2 regions of the Pectobacterium nicotianae genome follow, and region 1 is predicted to be linked to the other one. Evidence: predicted binding sites of a transcription regulator. Region 1 holds the regulator's gene; the other holds the start of a gene.
The links. The regulator PurR, encoded in region 1, represses purine synthesis genes. The targets are predictions, from matches to a motif close to CANGCAAACGTTTGCNTG.

Region 1 (7,899 bases):
AATTTGGTTCCGTCTGGCAGATGAAGCGCTGATGAAATACGTGCTGCATAAAGGCTTCGTTGGGATTGACGGTATCAGCCTGACGGTGGGAGAAGTGACCCGTGGACGTTTCTGCGTGCATTTAATTCCAGAAACGCTGAACCGTACCACGCTGGGGCAGAAGCGTCTGGGCAATCGCATTAATATAGAAATCGACCCACAGACACAGGCCGTGGTCGATACGGTCGAGCGCGTGTTGGCTAGCAAGCACGCGAGCGAGCTCGGCAAGGAAGAGTAATTCCTACGTTGCGCATTCTGGTAAACCGGACGAGTAATATCGTCCGGTTTCTCTTTTCAGTCAGCACACGACTTTCTGTCAACACACAATGTTGTCAGCGCGCAACGCGCAATCCACCGTCGACCCCATCCGTGCTGAACAAGACCTGCCAGAGCTGAAGTTCTCTTGCTCTGAAAGCCCCAGCACAAAAGTTAAGATAGTAACTGAACATCCGGCGGAAGCGGGCGGTGTAGCGTGTGGAAAGCCGTGGCCAGTTCTGCTGAAAGCGAGTGTGCCAGGCCATTAAGGTACGATCGTAATCAGCACCGAAATTATGCCAGTCTTCCATCACCAAATAAGGCTCGCTTGCCTGCGCAATATGCTGTACGGAGGGAATACAGCCGTTGGGGAAGATGTATTTATGAATCCAGGGATCGATGTGCGGATTGGTCTTATTGGCCCCGATGGTATGTAGCAGAAACAGCCCATCGGGTTTTAGATTACGCCGCACGACGCGGAAATAATTGTCATAGTTGCGTGGCCCGACGTGTTCAAACATGCCAACTGACACCACGCGATCGAATTGCCGATCGAGATCACGGTAATCCTGTAATTCAATGGTGACGTTCAGATTCTGACAACGTCGCTGTGCCAGCACCTGTTGCTCTCTGGAAATAGTGATGCCGTACACTGAGACGCCGTAGTGGCGTGCCGCGAATTCGGCCAACCCGCCCCAGCCACAGCCGATATCCAGCAGAGTCATCCCTGATGTTAACTGGAGCTTTTCGCAGATCATGGCAAGTTTATCTTCCTGCGCCTGTTCCAGCGTCTGTGCCTGTTTCCAATAGGCGCAGGAGTATTGCATATAGGGATCCAGCATCAAGGTAAAGAGGTCGTTACCTAAATCGTAATGCGCTTTACCGACAACCTGAGCACGTCGGCGGGATTGTAAATTCGTGACGCGGGAGAGGGCGACGCGCGTCAGGTCGTGCAGACGGCGGGGCAGCCTGGCCTCTAACCCCGCACGCAGGACGCGATGGGAAAACATATCCAGCCGTTCACATTCCCACCACTCATCCATGTAGCTTTCTCCCAGCCCCAGCGATCCCTCACGCAGGATACGTTTAAAGAAATTGGGGTTGGTCACGCGGATGTCAAAAGGGCGAGTGCCGTTGATGGTGATATCCGCGGTGGCCAGCATGTCTTGCACGATGTGGAACCAGGGCGCGGTATTAGGATCCCATTCTTCTGTATAAGGTAAACCCATCATGTCTCCTTAACTTTATGTAAAAGTATCGTAAAACATACCTGGACAACACTTATCGCAGCCGAGATCTCGGCTGTCACCAGAGAAAATGAAACACGGTGTTAAATTGAAAACTGCTTCAGCCAGCATACAAGAGAATTGGCTGAAGCAGGGAGGGGAAGCAGCAGGAATAAGAAAATCGGCTGTACAGAATGGCTGCGGCTAGCGGCGATAGTCGAGGTAGGGGCCGTCTGCAACCGAGCGGCGTTCAATCAACGTCGGGTGCACTTCAATGACGTGTGCATCTTCCCGCTTACTGGTAATGCGATCCAGCAGCATTGCGAAAGCGGACTGACCCAGACGCTCCTTTGGCTGGTGGATGGTCGTCAGCGCAGGCGTAAAGAAACGCGCGTGGCGCACGTTGTCATAACCGATCACCGAAATATCCTGCGGCACACGCAGACCCAATTCGTCAGCCGCACAGATAGCCCCCATCGCCATAATATCGCCGCCGCAGAATACGGCCGTTGGACGCTGTTTCTGTGCGAGGATCTGATGCATGGCTTTATAGCCGGATTCCGGTTCGAAATCGCCTCGAACTACCCATTCGTCGCGTACGGTGATGTCGGCTTCCTTCAATGCTTTCAAAAAGCCGAGGTAGCGCCCGCTGCCGGTGTTGCGTTCTTGAGTGCCGGGGATGGCGCCGATATCCCGATGGCCGCGTTCAATCAGGTAGCGACCAGCCATATAACCGCCTTCAAAGGCGTTATCGATAATCGTATCGGTAAAATCGCTGTGCATCTGTCCCCAGTCCATCACGACCATCGGAATGCTGCGATAATCTTCCAACATCGACAACAGCTCTGGTGGGTATTCAGCGCACATTACCAACAGGCCATCGACGCGTTTTTGCGCCAGCATGGAAAGATAGGCTCGCTGTTTGCCGATGTCGTTATGTGAATTACACAGCACCAGCGTGTAGCCTTTGGCATAGCAGCTGTTTTCAACGGCTTCAATGATCTCGGCAAAATAGGGGGCTTCGCTGGATGTGGCCAGCAAACCGATAGATTTGGTGTGATTAACTTTGAGGCTGCGGGCGACGGCGCTGGGCGAATAGTGCAATTCTTTGATTGCCGCCCTGACGGCTGCCTTAGTCTCTTCGGCGACGAAACGTGTTTTATTGATCACGTGCGATACGGTTGTGGTGGAAACGCCAGCACGTTTTGCCACATCTTTAATCGTTGCCATCTAAAAATGACTCCTGAACTTACCTGTTACAGACGTAAGTATATTGTTAATCGTTTGCCTACGTTTAATGTTCTTCTTCTAAGCTAAAAAACAGGATTTCAGAAGGAGAATGCCGAATGTTATACCGAAGGGATCTGGGTTGACGTTTTTCGACTGATACGCAGCGCTTTCATAAACAGCGGATTGTGTCCGATTTATCATGAAAGTGAAAGGGCTAATTTATACTATTAGTGATGCATTCGTCCGAGATTTTTCGCTACAATTATGAAAGAATCGTAATAACCCTATTATTTGTGGCTTTTACTACCTAAACGGGTTTGGCTGTGAACGGTGGTGTCTTTTCAGATGAAGCTTTCAGATAAAATTCGTTCGTTAATAAGGAGTAATTCATGGATACAGATCTGAAGATGTCTTTGCTGACAACTGTTGGCTCGTTGGCTGTGATCATCGCGTTTAGTTTTATTGCGGTGCTGAACTAACCGAACGGTGCCTCTGGGCGGGTTAGGTATTCAGACACGTTGATGATGCATAAAACGTGTCTGAATCGCATCTCTTCACAGCGCTTTTCTCTACTACGTACACCTGTCTCTTAACGAATCGTCTGCGGCGTCACCACGCGACGTGCGCCAACGTAGTGTTCCTGCCAATAATCTTCACTCAGCTTGCTGATACGAATATCTGAGCCTGTACGCGGCGACTGAATAAATTTCCCTTCACCCAGATAAACCCCGACGTGATCGGCTGCGCCACGATTATTGATGCGGAAGAAGACCAGATCGCCACTTTCCAGCTCGCTCTTTTTAATCGGAGCGGCGTCACGCAGGTGATACATTTCGTTTGCGGTGCGTGGAATTTGGATCTTAACGACATCTTTGTAGGCGTAATAAACCAGTCCGCTACAGTCAAATCCGGTAAAGGGAGAGGAACCGCCCCAGTGGTAAGGCTTACCTATTTGGCTCATCAATTTATTCATTGCGGTCGTTTTGGCATGCTGATAGCGTTTTTTATGTGCTGCGCTTAGCGCCATTCCTTTTTCTGTCGGCGCCGGATTTTTATCCGCTTTCCCCTTGAGTGCGGCCTTCTTCAGTCCGGTTTTGACTCTGGCTTGTGCGGTGGTTTGTTTCTCTTCTTCAGGCTTCAGCTTTTTAAGATTTTTTTTCACGAGCGCGGGCGTGCTGCTTTGCGTCCGTGACGGCTTTTTTTCTGCCACTTTGCTCGCGGTGCGGGATTTGGTTTTATTGCTGATTGCGGTAGGTTCTGGTTTTTTGCTTTTGATCGGCGTCGGTGATTTAGCATTACCCTTTGTTTGGCGGCTTTTCTTATTCGTTTCTACCACGGCGCTTTTCTTCGGGGCAGAATGCGGGGTATGCGGCGCAGCCTGAACCACGTTCAGGGATAGATTACTGAAAAATAATATAAAAAGGGTAATAAATAAGCGCATAATAACAGTGACCGAACATAATCCTTAACTCGCTCAATCCGCACAGTATTCCTGAAAACGGCGTCATAAAAAAGTGGGCACGGTCGCTTTATTCATACAGAATAGTGAAAAAACGTTAATAGTTATTTTTTCGATTGATTTATCAGCGTTTTCTGGCGTTGATTTCATCAATGATGAATACCTTCAGGGAAAAATAACCCTACAAAAAATGGCGTTTTTTTGTGGCTAGTGGCATCGGTACAATATCACTGAGTCAATATCACTGAGTCAATGTCGCTGTCGTAGCACCTCTGACGGCGGCTCATGGCTAGCGTTTTGGACGTTAGCCATCCTATAGAATTAAGGAAGCAAGAAGATGACGACACCGACAATTGAAAAAATTCAGCGCCAAATTGCTGAAAACCCGATTCTGCTGTACATGAAAGGCTCCCCGAAATTGCCAAGCTGCGGCTTTTCCGCACAGACTGTTCAGGCGTTGTCTGCCTGTGGCGAACGTTTTGCGTATGTTGATATTTTGCAGAACCCAGACATTCGTGCTGAGCTGCCGAAATACGCGAACTGGCCGACATTCCCACAGCTGTGGGTTGATGGTGAGCTGATTGGCGGTTGTGATATCGTGGTTGAAATGTTTCAGCGCGGTGAACTGCAGCCGCTGATCAAAGAGACTGCAGACAAATACAAAGCGCAGCAGGCTGATCAAGAGTAATGCTTTCGTCTGGCGTGATGACGATGTCAAATGTTGTTACGCTGCGAGCGTAAGTCCTGCCAACGGGTGCCTTTATGGCACCCGTTTTTTGATCTCAGCCTTTTCAGTCTTCGGCTGACGCGTCTTCCAGCGAATTTTCTTCCAGTGCAATCGGCCATCCGCCCAGACGTTTCCAGCGGTTAACCAACTCACAGAACAGTAATGCCGTCTGGTTGGTGTCATACAGCGCGGAGTGCGCCTGGCTGGAATCAAACGCAATACCGGCGGTAATACAGGCTTTAGCAAGGACTGTTTGGCCTAACACCAGCCCGCTGAGTGCTGCGGTATCGAAAGTAGCAAAAGGGTGGAAGGGATTACGTTTCAGGCTACAGCGCTCGGCTGCTGCGGCCATAAAGCTATGATCGAATGTGGCATTATGCGCCACGATAATCGCGCGGTTGCAGCCTTGGTCTTTAATGCCTTTACGCACGACTTTGAAAATTTCATGCAGCGCATCATATTCGCTCACGGCACCACGCAGCGGGTTGGTGGGGTCAATGCCGTTAAACGCCAGTGCGGCGGGCTCCAGAATCGCGCCCTCAAAAGGTTCGACATGAAAATGTAGCGTTTCATCTGGCTGTAACCAACCGTCTTGATCCATTTTTAATGTTACCGCCGCAACTTCCAGCAAGGCATCGGTTTTCGCATTAAATCCGGCGGTTTCAACATCAATCACTACCGGGTAAAACCCACGAAAACGGCCGCTCAGGGCGTTCAGATCACTTTTATCAGCCATTTTTCTCTTAATTGTTAGCAAAACGCAGCGCGCATTATTGCAAATTTTGACCGGAGATGCAGCATGCCCGTGCTGTTTCAAACGGCGGAGATAGCAGAAGAGGGGGGAGAACAGGTGCTGATGCAGCACCTGTAGAATGCGGGAGATTAGTGGCCGATGCCGTTACCGGCGTGGGCGTTTTCGATCAATTCGATTTTATAACCGTCCGGATCTTCGATGAACGCGATCACGGTTGTGCCGCCTTTGACCGGGCCCGCCTCGCGCGTTACATTGCCACCCGCTTTGCGGATACGCTCGCAGGTTGCGGCAACATCGTCAACGCCCAGCGCGATATGACCATAGGCGTTGCCCAAATCATAGCTGTCGACGCCCCAGTTGTAGGTCAGTTCGATAACCGCGCCTTCGCTCTCTTCGGTATAACCGACGAAAGCCAACGTGTATTTGTATTCGGTATTCTCGCTGGTGCGCAGCACGCGCATGCCCAGGATTTGGGTATAGAAATCGATAGAACGTTGTAAATCGCCAACACGCAGCATGGTGTGAAGTAAGCGCATAGTGTCCTCGTTAAAAAATGCAACAAAGAGGGAAGTATAGCGTTGTGGCGCTACCGAGTCCAAGCTGTTGGGATGATGCTAAAAATGCGACACTACAGTGAGGTTTGTGTTAAAACGTACTCTCAGGAGGGGTAAATAGCGCGTTGGGGCAATTTTAGGCTGCCTGACGTGTAAAAAAATCGTCAGTTATTACAATGGTTACCTAATTATTTTCATTGTGACTGTCCGTTTGGGCTTGCCAGCGGTAAAGAACAGGGCTTCAATAAATAGAGTTGTAGCAGGAGGTGTTGTGCCAGAGCAACTTGAACTCTTTGTTGTCCCTAATCCATGCCGTGGTATTTGTCAGGCGGATGAAGGCGGATATTGTCGCGGTTGCTTTCGCAGTCGTAATGAGCGCTTTAGTTGGGGCCAAATGAGTGATGCGCAGAAACAGGATGTGCTGCGTTTGTGTCGGCAGAGAATGAAACGTTCACTGCGTTCAGAGAAATCCGATACACCAGCAGAGTCCCGTCAGCCATCGCTGTTCTAAGTTACCTTGTCTTAGATGATCTATTTACGTGAAATTTTGTTTAAGCAACGCAGGAGCGTTCGATTGAATAAAATAAGCCTGAGATCATTTTTAAAAGACTTTTATTTGATAGAATCCATTTCATATGGAGCTATTTTTACAACAATAAAGTCATTTTTTATTCTTATAAATCAGAGTTGATTGCAATCCAGGGATATAACTTAGCGTGCTAACAATAAGGAGAGGTGATGGAATTGCCATTAGGATCTGATTTAGCCCGTCTGGTGCGCGTATGGCGTGCGCTGGTCGATCATCGATTAAAACCACTTGAACTGACTCAGACGCATTGGGTCACGTTGCATAACATATACCATCTACCCCCTGGGCAGTCGCAGATTCAACTCGCCAAAGCGATAGGTATTGAGCAACCCTCATTAGTCCGAACACTGGATCAGCTTGAGGAAAAAGGGTTAATCACTCGCCACGTTTGTGCGCACGATCGTCGGGCAAAACGTATTATGCTGACCGAATCAGCAGAGCCAATCATACAAGCAGTCAATGGTGTAATTAGCCATACACGTAGTGAAGTCTTATTTGGTATTACGCCGGAGCAGGTTGATGAATTAGCGTTGCTGGTTTCGCGTCTTGAGAAAAATATATTGGCATTACATGAGAATCAAGCGTAGCTAAATTTGGGTTACGCAGAGGGAGAATTAAATCCCGGCAAGATTACCGGTATCGATTATTGGTTATTTATTCCGGGAGTTGATTATTCGTTGTGACGATCGCCGCAGAACGTGGCGATCGTCACACAGCATTAGCGTGGGGAAACGGTAATGCTGCGGCCATTGCTGGCCATGGCAACGCGTTGACCTGCGCTGAATTTCGTATCGCCTTGTTTCTGTACCACCATGATGGTACTGCCATCATCACGACGAATTTCCAATTCTACGCCCTGTGTGCGGTTCAGCGCACCCGTAGCGCCTTGACCTGCTACACCACCGGCTACTGCGCCAGCTGCTGTCGCCAGACTACGACCGGAACCGCCACCGATAGTGTTGCCCAGGAAACCACCCAACACAGCGCCGCCCAGCGCGCCGATCACGTTAGAGTCTTCTCCCGCCTGAATTTGAACCGGACGCATAGAAACAATCGTACCGTAGGT
Region 2 (7,899 bases), 650 kb from region 1:
ATAAAAATGAAATGGCCCGGAAAATCCGGGCCATTTCACATCACTGGCGGTGACTGACAAAAGCAATCCGCCGACAAAAAACCATTAACGCCAGCGCGGATTGGACATCACAGAGTATTTTCCGCTACCGAGCAGGGCAATCGCGATACCTGCAAAGAAGAATACCGCCGTACCTTCAACACCCCAGGCACCGGTTTTGGCCAGCGTGATGAAACCGTCAGGGTGAACCAGTAAGGTTGCGACGACCATGGTGAAGGAGAAGATCAGCGCAGAAGGACGTGTAAGAATCCCGAGAATCATCAGAATCGGGGTGATGACTTCTCCGACATAGACACCATAACCAACAAAAGCAGGGAGTCCTGCCGAGGTCAGCATGCCTTCAATGGCACCGATGCCGCCATGTACTTTGTGCCAGCCATGAAACAGCATCAAAACGCTGAAAGATACGCGCAAAAACAGTTTGCCAAAATCCGGTTTGTCTAATAAACGATTAACACTATCCAGAATACCCAGCATAGTTCACCTATCTCTTTAGAGTTATTTATGAAGAATAAGAATTACTCTCAGATTAATCTGAGCCGCAAAAAAAGAACACGTTGATTACGCAAAACATTGATCTGGGGCAACAAAAATCTCATTCAAATTAATTAACTGTAATTTAAAATTTTGATCAATTTATTTGTTTTTAAAAGTCCCTATTACCTGATTAACACCTCATTGCGCACTATTATTAAGCGCACATATTATTTGAGACCTACCAAAATCAGAGTAGTAAACCTTTTTATACGATTTTCTCATCCATCCAACCGCCAACAGCGGTGCAGTAAGCGCGAAGTACTGACTCAATCGACCAGTTATGCTATAACAGCGCTCTTGTTGTTCACCGCCTTTTGTGGACAGCACTCTTAATCACTAAGGCTATCTAGGGTTCATTATTATGATTACGCTTCATACCAACCACGGCGATATCGTTATTAATACGTTTGCAGACAAAGCGCCGGTTACCGTAGAAAACTTCCTGAACTACTGTCGCAGCGGTTTTTATGACAACACGATTTTTCACCGCGTGATTAATGGTTTTATGATTCAGGGCGGCGGCTTCGCTCCCGGCATGGATCAGAAAGAAACCAATGCGACAATCAAAAATGAAGCCAACAACGGCCTGAAAAATACCCGTGGCACGCTGGCGATGGCACGTACCAACGATCCGCACTCTGCAACTGCACAGTTCTTTATCAACCTCGTTGATAACGACTTCCTGAACTTCCGTTCAGAGCGTGCCGATGGCTGGGGCTACTGCGTATTCGCTGAAGTCACCGAAGGCATGGACGTCGTTGATAAAATCAAAGGCGTGGCTACCGGCCGCAGCGGCATGCACCAGGACGTACCGAAAGAAGACGTGGTGATTACCCACGTAACAGTCAGCGAATAACCCGACCTGCATGGCAACGCTGTTCATTGCCGATCTGCATTTAAGCGTTCATGAACCGGCGATTACCGCCGGTTTTCTGCGTTTTTTACGCCATGATGCGATGCATGCCGATGCGCTGTACATTCTTGGCGATCTGTTCGATGCCTGGATTGGTGACGACGATCCCCAGCCATTGCATGCGACTGTTGCCGAGGAACTGTATGCCTTACATCAGCGCGGTATTCCCTGCTATTTCGTGCACGGTAACCGTGATTTCCTGATCGGTAAGCGTTTCGCCAAACAAAGCGGAATGACGCTGTTGCCAACGGAAACGGTGCTCGACCTCTACGGCCAGAAAATCCTCATTCTGCATGGCGATACGCTGTGCACAGACGATCAGCATTACCAGCAATTCCGCCGCCGGGTACACAACCCGTTCATTCAGCGACTCTTCCTGCTATTACCGCTGTCATTACGGATGAACATTGCGGCGAAGATGCGGGCAGCCAGCCAGCACGAAAACCAGAAAAAGTCGCAGCAGATTATGGATGTCAATCACGACGCCGTACTTGAACGTTTACGGCATTATCAGGTGAAGACGATGATCCACGGCCATACGCACCGCCCGGCTATTCATCAGGTCGATCTCGGCGAATCTGCTGGTCGTCGTGCCGTTCTGGGTGCCTGGCATGAAGAAGGGTCGATGATTAAGGTCACACCACAGAATATCGAGCTGATTTCCTTCCCGTTTTAATGCGTTTCCTGACATTGACTTAACGGCCTCTCGCCTTATTCCCCCAGTATTTCCGCATACGCAACCGTTTTCCTCGCCATAATGGCGTGATATGCTCTACGCCCTCAACGCCAGACCTTCCCTGTCTGGCCGACGCGAACGCGTCACGAACACGTACAATCACAGGAGCGTTACAGGCATGTCATCCAACGTTGCCCCGGCTAAAATTGCCATCGTCATGGGTTCAAAGAGTGACTGGGCCACCATGCAGTTTGCTGCGGAAATCCTCACCACGCTGAACATTCCTTTTCATACCGAAGTCGTTTCCGCACACCGGACGCCGGATAAACTGTTCAGCTTTGCTGAGCAAGCGGCACAGAACGGTTTTGATGTGATTATCGCGGGCGCAGGCGGCGCAGCACACCTGCCGGGTATGCTGGCAGCGAAAACGCTGGTTCCCGTGCTTGGCGTGCCGGTACAAAGCTCAACGCTGAGCGGTGTAGACAGCCTGTATTCCATCGTCCAAATGCCTCGCGGTATTCCGGTCGGCACGTTGGCCATTGGCAAAGCGGGCGCAGCGAATGCGGCTCTGCTGGCCGCACAAATTCTCGCCCTGCATGACAATGGTATCGCCACCCGACTGGCAGACTGGCGTCAGGCGCAAACCGATGATGTGCTCTCTCATCCCGATCCGCGGGAGGAGGCATGAAACCGGTCTGCGTATTAGGCAATGGTCAGTTGGGCAGAATGCTGCGTCAGGCTGGTGAACCGCTAGGTATTGCGGTTTACCCAGTGGGTCTGGATGCAGAGCCGGAGTCGGTTCCATTTCATAACAGTGTCATTACCGCCGAGATCGAACGCTGGCCGGAAACCGCCCTCACCCGCGAGTTAGCCGAGCACACGGCGTTTGCAAACCGCGATATTTTCCCGCGTCTGGCCGATCGCCTGACGCAAAAGCAGCTGCTGGACTCGTTGAATCTGGCAACCGCCCCGTGGCAACTGCTGGCGAGCGCCGATGAATGGCCACACGTCTTCGCCTCATTGGGTGAATTAGCGATCGTTAAACGTCGCGTCGGCGGTTACGACGGTCGTGGACAGTGGCGCTTGCGCGATGGCGAACAGCAAACGCTGCCCGCTGACTGCTACGGCGAATGCATCGTTGAGCAAGGCATTAACTTTTCTGGCGAAGTCTCGCTGGTGGGTGCCCGCAATACGCACGGCAAATGCGTATTCTACCCGCTCACTCATAACCTGCATCAGGATGGTATTCTGCGCACCAGCGTGGCTTTCCCTCAACCCGATCCGCAGTTGCAGCAGCAGGCTGAACAGATGCTGTCCGCAATAATGAATGCGCTGGGTTATGTGGGCGTGATGGCGATGGAATGCTTTATCGTCGGCGACCATCTGCTCATTAACGAGCTGGCTCCACGCGTGCACAATAGCGGACACTGGACGCAAAATGGTGCGTCCATCAGCCAGTTTGAGCTGCATCTGCGCGCCATTCTGGATCTGCCGCTGCCGGTACCGGTTGTCGAAACACCGTCGGTGATGGTCAACCTGATCGGCACTGATGTGAATATCGACTGGCTGTCGCTACCGCTGGTACATCTGCACTGGTACGAGAAAGAGGTTCGTCCTGGCCGCAAAGTTGGACACCTCAATCTACCGTCGTCGGACACTGCACAGTTGCAACGCTCGTTGCAATCGCTGGCACCTCTATTACCAGAGGAATACCACAGCGGTCTGGCGTGGGCAGAAGAAAAACTCACCGCCTGACAGATCGGTGACCGTTATCCGGCAGGTTGCAATCTGCCGGATAGCTCTCATCTGATGTGATGCAACAGCAGGAACCGCATTATCGATACGTCCTCAAAAGAGAAAAAACATCATTACGCGTGACATCAGCAAAATTGCGTTTATTATTTCATCTGCCCTTTATTTTATTTATTGTTCATTTTTCATCATTCGGCAATTAAATAAAGTATCAATAACGAGCCGTTAAAAATATTTAAAATAAAGTATCAAGATTGATATTTTAATTTGCGCGGAAATTTATTAAAATATTTCCCGTCAATTCATTTCTGTGATCGCCTCAATATTATTCGCTGACCACCACGATATAGAATGCCGCCACAAAACAGTATTGACCTACTGACATAATTAGCAACATGTCTCGTTCGTTTTTTAAACTCCGTAACGGCAACTTGCCGATACTGTAATTTTTATAATCCACATCATGTGGCAATACTCTTGTAACAGAGTATTAATATGTTCACCGAGGAGAGATCAGTATATGAGCACCATTCAAGATAGCAGCCAGGTGTTAGAACAGGCTTCAGGATGGCGTAAAAGCGACACTGTCTGGATGCTGGGCCTCTATGGCACGGCCATCGGCGCTGGCGTGTTATTCTTACCTATCAATGCCGGTATTGGTGGGTTAATTCCGTTAATTATCATGGCACTGATTGCCTTCCCGATGACATATTATTCTCACCGCGCCTTATGCCGCTTTGTATTATCCGGCAAGAAAGGTGGCGAAGATATTACCGAAGTCGTTGAAGAACATTTCGGCGTTGGTGCAGGTAAATTAATCACTTTGCTTTATTTTTTCGCTATTTATCCGATCCTATTAGTTTATAGCGTCGCCATCACCAATACGGTAGATAGCTTTATTACTCACCAATTGCATTTGCCTTCTCCGCCGCGTGCACTGCTGTCATTAATATTGATCCTCGGATTAATGTTTATTGTCCGCTTCGGTGAAGCGATGATCGTTAAGGCAATGAGTATTCTGGTTTACCCATTTGTTGCCGTGCTGATGTTGCTGGCGCTGTATTTAATTCCAAACTGGAACACCTCTGTTTTTGAAAACATTTCTTTGAGTTCCAGCGTCACGGGCAACGGTCTGTTGGCGACATTATGGCTGGCTATTCCGGTGATGGTTTTCTCCTTCAACCACTCACCAATCATCTCCTCTTTCGCCGTTGCCAAACGTAAAGAATATGGCGATGACGCCGAGCAAAAATGCTCACGCATTCTGTCTTACAGCCACATCATGATGGTGCTGACCGTGATGTTCTTCGTTTTCAGCTGTGTACTAAGCCTTTCTCCGGCTGAGCTGATGGAAGCGAAAGCACAGAATATTTCTATTCTGTCCTATCTGGCTAACCACTTTAACAACCCGGTAATCGGTTATCTGGCGCCGGTTATTGCCACCATCGCGATCTCTAAATCGTTCCTGGGTCACTATCTGGGTGCGGGCGAAGGTTTTAACGGCATGATCGTGAAATCCCTGCGCAGCAGAGGTAAAACCATTTCCAACACCAAATTGAACCGCATCACTGCGCTGTTCATGCTGATCACGACCTGGATTGTTGCGACGCTGAACCCAAGCATTCTGGGCATGATCGAAACGTTGGGCGGCCCGATTATCGCGTGCCTGCTGTTCCTGATGCCGATGTACGCTATCCAGAAAGTCCCAGCCATGAAGAAATACAGCGGCCAGATCAGCAACGTCTTTGTCACCCTGATGGGACTGATCGCTATTTCCGCCATTGTTTACAGCCTGCGCGATCTGCTGTAAGCCCCCCACCCTAATTTAACGCCGATACGTTATTTGCTAGTCATACCCTAAATAATTCGAGCTGCAGGAAGGCGGCAACCACACGAATCCCCAGGAGCTTACACAAGTAAGTGACTGGGGTGAGTGAGGGAAGCCAACGCACATGCGGCTTGAAGTATGACGGGTATGCGGCGTTTTTTTCAAGGAAATCGCTATGGTCAGCGTATTTGATATCTTCAAAATCGGCATCGGCCCGTCCAGTTCTCATACTGTCGGCCCAATGAAAGCGGGTAAAATGTTCACCGACGATCTGGTGAACCGCGCGCTTATCTCATCGGTGACACGTATTGTCGTTGATATTTACGGCTCGCTTTCCCTGACGGGGAAAGGGCACCATACCGATATCGCTATCATTATGGGGCTCGCGGGTAATCTGCCGGATAGCGTAAATATCGATAGTATTCCGGCGTTTATTCAACAGGTGAAAGACACCCAGCGTCTGCCGATGCTCAACGGTCAGTATGAGGTCAGCTTCCCGCTGGAATCCTCCCTGCGTTTCCAGCCGGAAAACCTGCCGCTGCATGAAAACGGCATGACCATTCGCGCCTATAACCAGCAAGAGTTGGTCTATAGCAAAACGTATTACTCCATCGGGGGCGGATTCGTCGTCGATCAGGAAAACTTCGGCAAACCCAATCTGGCTGAGGAAAGCGCGCCCTACCCGTTCTTTTCTGCCCAGAAACTGCTGCAACACTGCCACGATCACTGCCTGTCTTTATCCGCCATCGTCCTGAAAAACGAGATTGCGATGCATGGTCGGGAAGCACTTGAGCACTATTTTGCCGACGTATGGAAAACCATGCAGGACTGCATGCATCGCGGCATGAATACGGAAGGCGTGTTACCCGGCCCATTACGCGTACCCCGTCGGGCATCAGCGCTGCATCGCCTGCTGTTCATCAACGATCGTTTTTCTAACGACCCGATGGACGCGATGGACTGGGTGAACATGTTTGCGATGGCCGTGTCGGAAGAAAATGCGGCTGGCGGACGCGTCGTCACCGCACCGACTAACGGCGCATGCGGCATTATTCCTGCCGTGCTGGCTTATTACGATCGTTACGTTCAACCGGTCACCCCGGAATCTTACCTGCGTTACTTCCTGGCATCCGGCGCTATCGGCATGCTCTACAAAATGAACGCCTCTATTTCCGGTGCGGAAGTGGGCTGTCAGGGAGAAGTCGGCGTGGCCTGTTCGATGGCGGCAGCCGGTCTGGCTGAGCTACTCGGCGCGAACCCTGAACAGGTGTGCATCGCCGCGGAAATCGGCATGGAGCATAATCTGGGGCTGACGTGCGATCCGGTAGCGGGTCAGGTTCAGGTGCCATGCATTGAACGCAACGCTATCGCCTCAGTGAAGGCAATCAACGCCGCCAGAATGGCAATGCGCCGTACCAGCGAACCACGCGTATCGTTGGATAAGGTCATTGAAACCATGTATGAAACAGGCAAAGACATGAACGCCAAGTACCGTGAAACGTCTCGCGGCGGTTTGGCGATTAAAGTCGTGCTGTGCGAATGATAAAACTGGCCTTGTCGCGTTAAATGCTCGGCAAATTAACCCGACAATCAGGGTTTATGTGTAGGAGTTCATACATAACCTTTCAGACCGTTGACAAACCTGTTTATCGAACGAGAACGGGAGTAACGGAATAGAAGAGTAAAGCGTTTGCGCCATGGATGGCGCAATCCGAGCGTACAGGGATGTATTTACAGCGTCTTTACGATCTATCCGTTACTACCGCCATACGGATTTTGTCAGCAACCTCATTAGCCCTTTATTTTTTATCGCTTTCAGGCAGCGACCAGACAATGTTGTTTTCAGCCGCCGCGATATACCAATCTACCGTGCTGTTAGCGGGTTTCTTAATATTTTCATGATTGGTGAGCGCTTTGGCAGGAAAGGTCGCGGCTTTCTTTCTGATACGCAGTGGCGTCTGTTTTTTCTCACCGCTGATCTGCGCATGGAAGGATTCCACTTCGGCATCGAAGAGCACACCTTCAATCTGATGCAGACGATTTAATCCGCGCAGAATGGAGAGCAGGCTGCTGAGCGTAATGGACTCGCCCATTTCCGCACGCTTGATCGTTGCGATTCCCAGCCCTGCCCGTTCAGCAAGATCGACCTGCGAT

Region 2: a site for PurR is predicted at 2,223-2,240, ahead of purE (5-(carboxyamino)imidazole ribonucleotide mutase). Genes of this name have one in related genera too.

What each region holds. Positions count from the first base shown of each region.
Region 1 covers NZ_CP096821.1:2,086,740-2,094,638, forward strand. The annotation lists gene MYB54_RS09440 (riboflavin synthase subunit alpha) at 1-277, shown strand, start outside; gene cfa (cyclopropane fatty acyl phospholipid synthase) at 372-1,523, opposite strand; gene purR (HTH-type transcriptional repressor PurR) at 1,725-2,750, opposite strand; gene cydH (cytochrome bd-I oxidase subunit CydH) at 3,140-3,229, shown strand; gene MYB54_RS09460 (C40 family peptidase) at 3,340-4,191, opposite strand; gene MYB54_RS09465 (Grx4 family monothiol glutaredoxin) at 4,547-4,897, shown strand; gene rnt (ribonuclease T) at 5,001-5,672, opposite strand; gene gloA (lactoylglutathione lyase) at 5,819-6,226, opposite strand; gene MYB54_RS09480 (DUF1289 domain-containing protein) at 6,516-6,755, shown strand; gene slyA (transcriptional regulator SlyA) at 6,983-7,420, shown strand; gene MYB54_RS09490 (outer membrane lipoprotein) at 7,552-7,899, opposite strand, start outside.
Region 2 covers NZ_CP096821.1:1,440,945-1,448,843, reverse strand. The annotation lists gene MYB54_RS06435 (DoxX family protein) at 85-516, opposite strand; gene ppiB (peptidylprolyl isomerase B) at 938-1,432, shown strand; gene lpxH (UDP-2,3-diacylglucosamine diphosphatase) at 1,443-2,165, shown strand; gene purE (5-(carboxyamino)imidazole ribonucleotide mutase) at 2,344-2,853, shown strand; gene purK (5-(carboxyamino)imidazole ribonucleotide synthase) at 2,850-3,920, shown strand; gene MYB54_RS06410 (HAAAP family serine/threonine permease) at 4,438-5,727, shown strand; gene MYB54_RS06405 (L-serine ammonia-lyase) at 5,921-7,288, shown strand; gene MYB54_RS06400 (helix-turn-helix domain-containing protein) at 7,545-7,899, opposite strand, start outside.